Regions from separate parts of the Cellvibrio zantedeschiae genome, predicted to be linked through region 1. Evidence: predicted binding sites of a transcription regulator. Region 1 holds the regulator's gene; the other holds the start of a gene.

Region 1 (3,142 bases):
TGTGTTTGTGGCACTGATCAACCCCCTTTGAAAAGGGGGTCGCCGCAGGCGGGGGGATTTTGCTTTTGAAATTACAAAACCAGTTATAAAAAGTCAGTAACAATCCAAATCAGTATCTATACTCAGTTCACAAATTTAGATTTAGGCCGGTTGTTGGAGTTAATAATCAATGCGCCCAGTACAAGTTATCGCCGTGTCCGGCGGCAAAGGCGGAGTCGGCAAAAGCAATATTTCCGTGAACCTCAGTATCGCCCTGGCGGAAATGCGCCGGCGCGTAGTCCTGTTTGATGCCGACCTCGGGTTGGCGAATGTCGATGTTCTTCTCGGCTTAAAAGCCACTCATACACTCGCTGATGTGCTTGCAGGCACTCATTCATTAATGGATGTTTTGGTTAATGGTCCAGCGGGTATCAAGATTGTTCCAGCTTCGTCCGGCGTGCAGCGCATGGCCGAGTTAAGTGCTGCTGAGCATGCCGGTTTAATCAACGCTTTCAATGAGTTAAGCGATCAAGTTGATGTGCTTATTATAGATACGGCTGCCGGTATTTCAGATACAGTTGTCAGCTTTGTGCGCGCTGCCAATGAGGTTGTTGTAGTCGTTTGCGATGAACCTTCTTCCATTACAGACGCCTACGCGCTCATCAAACTTCTTAACAAAGAGTACAACATGCAACGCTTCCGCGTGATCGCGAATATGACGCGCAATCCGGCGGAAGGCACCAGCATGTTTAACAAACTGAATACCGTGTGCGAACGCTTCCTCGACGTAACCCTGCAGTTCGTTGGCCAGGTTCCCTTCGATGAAGAAGTACGTAACGCCGTACGCAAACAAAAAGCCTTGCTGGAGTTTGCACCTACTTCTAAAGCCGCCGTTGCGATTCGTGGTTTGGCGCAAACCGTGGACAAGTGGCCGTTGCCGAGCGGTCCTAGCGGGCGTCTGGAATTTTTTGTAGAACGTTTACTTCGTGCGGCGAATGACCGCTACTGAGTATGACTTATGGCCGCAGTTGATAGGTTAGCCATGTACGATAAAACGGAGCAAAGCCTTCACAACGCGCGCATTGAAGAGTTTGCGCCCCTCGTGAAGCGCATCGCCTACCACATGATGATGCGTATGCCTGCCAGCGTGCAGGTAGACGATCTTATTCAGGCTGGAATGATTGGCCTGATCGAAGCTGCACAAAAATACGATTCCTCCAAAGGCGCCAGTTTCGAAACCTATGCCGGTATCCGCATTCGCGGTTCCATAGTCGATGAAATGCGCCGTGGCGACTGGGCTCCGCGCTCGGTTCACCGCAATTCCCGCCGTATTGCCCAAGCCATTAAAGCTGTAGAAGCCCGCACGGGTCGCGATGCCCAGGATGCCCAAATTGCTGCCGAGCTTGAGGTGAGCCTGGAGGAATATCACTCCATGCTGCAAGACTCCAACTGCAGTCGTCTTTACAGCTATGAAGAAACCTTCGGCGAAGAAGACAGCAATATAGATGCAAGCGAAACCAGCAGTGCATTCGCCAGTCCTTTTGAAGGTTTGCAGCGCGAAGGCTTAAAGAAAGCGCTCGCCTCCGCTATTAGTCAGTTGCCCGAACGCGAACGCATGGTGCTTGCTCTCTACTATAACGAAGAGCTCAACCTTAAAGAGATTGGGTTGGTGCTGGGGGTGAGCGAATCGCGCGTTAGCCAAATTCATAGCCAGGCTGCCTCGCGGTTGAAATCGCGTTTGGCGGGTTGGCAGTCGCAGGGTTAAAAGCATTACCCCCCAACGGCAACGCAGGAGTAGGTGCCGTGGAGGTTGCTTGTCATGCAAACACTTCGAACAAATAAAGCTCAATAAGTAATTAAAAAAGTTTTTTAACGTCAGAAAACTGGCTAGATCGCCAACACTGGCTAGACTAACAGTAAACGAAATTCCTGTAGGTGTGACGGAGGTTGCTTTGGATAAGAACATGAAAATCTTGATTGTCGATGACTTCTCGACGATGCGGCGGATCATTAAAAATCTGCTGAGAGATTTGGGTTTTTCAAATACCCATGAAGCGGATGACGGCATGACAGCATTGCCCATGCTCAAGAGCGGTGACTTCCAGTTTTTGGTAACAGATTGGAACATGCCTGGCATGACGGGTATTGATTTGCTGCGCGCTGTGCGTGCCGACGAAAAACTCGCCACCTTGCCGGTGCTTATGGTTACTGCAGAAGCCAAGCGCGACCAAATTATTGAGGCAGCACAAGCCGGGGTAAATGGTTACGTCGTAAAACCTTTTACGGCGCAGGCGCTTAAAGAAAAAATTGAAAAAATATTTGAGCGTGTTGGCTAACAAAAAAACGTTTTGCTGCCACAACCTAACAATAAGGCATATCCATGGCATCCGAGATATTAGTCGATCCTAACAACGAATTGTTCATTGCCGAACTCAAAGAATGTGCAAAGCTGTTAACGGAAAAATTGCAAGGCAATCAGTTTGAAGAAGCTTCTGCGCTTATTCAAAGTATTACTGAATCACGTGATCGCCATATTTTTCAAACGGTGGGTAAATTAACTCGCGGTTTGCACAATGCTATTGTGAATTTCAATGTAGATGCTGATCTCAGCAAGCAGCCTCCAAAAATTGAAGGTTCAGATATTCATGACGCATCTAATCGTTTGAATTACGTTATTGAACTTACGCAAAAAGCAGCAGAGAGAACCATGGATATGGTTGACGAAGCTGCACCAATTGCAGCAAATCTTGGTCAGGAAGCCAGCTTGTTGCGAAATGATTGGGCACGCTTAAAACGCCGCGAAATGTCTGCCGATGAATTCCGTGAATTGTACGAGCGTATGGATGGTTTTCTCGGGCAAATGGAAGTAGGCACCGAGCGTTTGAACAAAAGTTTACAAGACATTGTGCTCGAACAAGGCTTTCAGGATTTAACCGGCCAGGTATTAAAGCGTGTTATAGGTTTAATCAAAGACGTTGAAAAAGATTTAGTCGATTTAGTGCGCATGGCTGGTCAGGTTGAAGAAATCACCGGCATCGTCGATAACTTGGATGGCGAGCAAAATATCGATGACTTAATTGAAAAACGTAAGCACGAGGCTGAAGGCCCACAAATTAATAAAGAACGTGAGAACGTAGTTTCCGGTCAGGATGAAGTTGATGAC
Region 2 (3,142 bases), 430 kb from region 1:
AGCGAGGCCCATCTATTGGAATTATTGAGTAATTCGGATTCAGATGTTATTTGCGCAGGGCAAACTATTTTTACTCGCGGTAGTTATGACGCCCACCATGTTTATCTTCTGCATGGCAACGTGAGTTTGGTTGATGAAAATAATGTAACCACGCTTATCAAAGGCCGTTCAACTTTGCTGCCAATTGCTCATCACCAACCGCGCTTGGTAACGGCCGTGGCAGAATCTGATTGCAGCATTCTACGGTTGGATAGTGATCGTTTGGACAAGCTTTTGGCCTGGAGTCAGGTTGCAGATTATTTGCAGCTCAACATTTCTCGCCAACGTGATTTGGATGAAGATATTGATTGGATGATGACTGTATTGAAATCCAACTTATTCTTTAAAGTTCCGCCGATTAATGTAGAAGAAATTTTCTCGCGGTTAACGCCACAAGTTGTTTATGCGGGCGACGTTGTTATTCGCCAGGGCGAGCTCGGTGACAAATGTTATTTTATTAAGGAAGGTGAAGCTGAGGTTTGGCGGCACAATGAATCCGGTCGCCAACATCTTGCGAGCATTGGTGTAGGTCGCTGTTTTGGTGAAGACGCTTTGGTGAATGAAGCAGCTCGTAATGCGTCAGTAATTATGGCAACCGATGGTGTGCTAATGAGCTTGAACAAACAAGATTTCTTTCGTTTGTTGAAAGAGCCACAAGTTGCTTCTGTGACTTTGGAGTCATATGAGGAGCGAATCTCCGCAGGGGCCGTTGCAGTTGATGTTCGCAGCGAAGAAGAATACTCAGAGTTACATTTAAATTCTGCTGTAAATGTCCCTTTGAATTTGTTGGGCATTAAATCTCGTATGCTGGATAAAAATCGGCCTTATATTTTTTACTGTAATACAGGGCGCAGAAGCCGTGCCGCAGCACATTTATTAACGCAGCAAGGCTTTCAGGCATTTGCGTTGGATGATTGTGTTAATTTATTTGCGCAATCGCGTTGGCAAACATTATTGGATGATTCTGCAGATTTCCTGCTGCGCGATGGCATTGCTCAAAAGGGCGTGTAATTTATAAATTGCACAGCTTTAATCTAAGGTGCGAAATTTTAGGAACGTAGTTTAGAATTAAAAAAGGCCGCATTGCGGCCTTTTTGTTTGCGAGTATTTATTCAACTCTGTCTCCGTAGCGCATTTCTCGCAGCCTGCCTTGTGAAAAATATAAATTGGTCCAAAACTGGCCTTTGCCGGGATTGTACGTCCACACGTCGATATTTTCACAGCGCTCTATAAGGTCGTAATTTCCATTTGATTGTTTGATTTTGATTGGCGTTCGTTCGCAGTAACTATCTTTCAGAACAGGTTCGCCACATTTGCGATACACATCCACCTTGGCGTCGCCTACTTCCACAATGTCGCCATTACAGCGTAATGACTCAGCCTTGACTACATGACTCAAGAGCAGGGCAAAACATACTGCAAATCCACTGATCACTTTCATATTGCATCCTTAAATTTGGGCTTGTAGTTAGTCATAACTTTAAATCGGATTTCGGAAGCGATTAGCCAGGAATTTCCTCCTAAAGAAATTTCTGGCTATGCCGCTAACTTAGTAGGCAGGTAGTTTTACCCTAATAACCTTAATGTTCACTGAAGAGAGAAGTCTTATGAACGCATACCAGGCGGCGCAACACTATTCATCCGTTAAAAACCAAGGCAGCGTTCTGGATGCATCTCCCCACAGGCTTATACAAATGTTGTTTGAGGGTGCGCTTGAGCGTATCGCCCAGGCAAAAGGTGCAATGTTGCAAAACCAGGTTGCGCGCAAAGGTGAATTGATTAGTAAAGCCATCAATATAGTTGGTGGTTTGCAGGGAAGCCTCAACGACAAAGAAGGTGGCGAGCTGGCCGCTAATCTTGAGGGGCTTTACGATTATATAGTTCGTCGGTTAATCAAGGCTAATTTGAGTAATGACCCGGAGATTTTGGATGAATGTGGCCGTCTCTTGGGTGAATTAAAGTCTGGTTGGGATGCCATTGCTCCCGAGGTGTCTTGATATGCGACTTCAACTGGTCGAACCAATTGATTACGCGGGGCAGGCGGGCGTTATGCAAGTTCGCAGCCTGCAACATGCCTTAAATGTTGCTTTAGAGGCTGAGGATTGGGAAAAGGTACGCCGTTTGGACCAGAGTTGCGCGGTTGTGATTGATAAGGTTATCTTCGCAAATGAAGGGGACACCAAAGCGATTGCCGAAGCTTTAAATGAGCTAAAAGGTGTATACGCAAGTCTCATTGTCCAATGTAAACGTGAAGTTGCTTTAATGGCGCATTGATTTAGTGCTAGGCTTAGCGGTATAACTAACAGCTTAGCCAGTAAAGGAGCGCCACATTGTCTAATTACAATTCGCAAGAAGCCCTTAAACAATACCGTCAACTGGGGCTGGAAACGCAAATCAACAACGCCAGTCCACATCGTTTGATCCAGCTTTTGATGGAGGGTGCACTTGAGCGTTTAAATGGCGCTAAAGCCGCTATAGATCGCGGCGATACAGCCACTAAAGGCGCGTTGATTGGCAAGGCAATGGGTATTATCTCTGGTTTACGAGCATCCCTCGACATGAGTGTTGAGGGTACTGAATTGCCGGAGCGCCTGGATAACCTTTACGATTATATGGGGCGCCGTTTGTTAGAAGCGTCTGCGTTTAATAAAGCAGAAATAGTTAGCGAAGTTATCGAATTATTGAAAACCATCAAGTCCGGTTGGGATGGAATAGAACCACAAGCTGCACCTTGATAAGCCTTTCTTTCTGCACGCCCTAAGCACTTACTTTGGTAGGTGTTTAGCCTTCTTCTCGTACAATTCAGTCAAAAAATCAGCGCTTTTTAAGCCGACCGCAAAAATCTTTTATTTATTCCTGCCATTAATTTGACTCGCTTCGTATCCTCGTCTAAACCTAAGCATTAATAGTCATATCTCCGACATTCATCGGATTAAAATCTAGCCTATCTGCATATTTACAAGGGTCATAAGACATGTGGCGTAACAACAAAGTCTTAGTCATTGATGACAGTGAATCGCGCCGGCACGATTTAAAAGTGTTATTAGAGTTTCTAAGTGAAACTACCTTAACGGCAGGTTCAAAAACCTGGCAGGAACTCGTA

The links. Region 1 encodes FliA, which starts transcription of late flagellar genes. Its sites were predicted from a motif close to TAAAGTTATNNNNNNNNCGGCCGATANCC; they were not measured.
Region 2: the regulator FliA is predicted to act here: its motif matches at 1,561-1,589, upstream of fliS (flagellar export chaperone FliS).

What each region holds. Positions count from the first base shown of each region.
Region 1 covers NZ_BMYZ01000001.1:1,070,298-1,073,439, forward strand. Annotated here, with positions in the region: gene IE104_RS04730 (MinD/ParA family protein) at 170-988, shown strand; gene IE104_RS04735 (RNA polymerase sigma factor FliA) at 1,022-1,744, shown strand; gene cheY (chemotaxis response regulator CheY) at 1,932-2,315, shown strand; gene IE104_RS04745 (protein phosphatase CheZ) at 2,360-3,142, shown strand, end outside.
Region 2 covers NZ_BMYZ01000001.1:1,498,131-1,501,272, forward strand. Annotated here, with positions in the region: gene IE104_RS06595 (cyclic nucleotide-binding domain-containing protein) at 1-1,050, shown strand, start outside; gene IE104_RS06600 (DUF2845 domain-containing protein) at 1,148-1,480, opposite strand; gene fliS (flagellar export chaperone FliS) at 1,647-2,036, shown strand; gene IE104_RS06610 (hypothetical protein) at 2,038-2,313, shown strand; gene fliS (flagellar export chaperone FliS) at 2,370-2,774, shown strand; gene IE104_RS06620 (sigma-54-dependent transcriptional regulator) at 3,014-3,142, shown strand, end outside.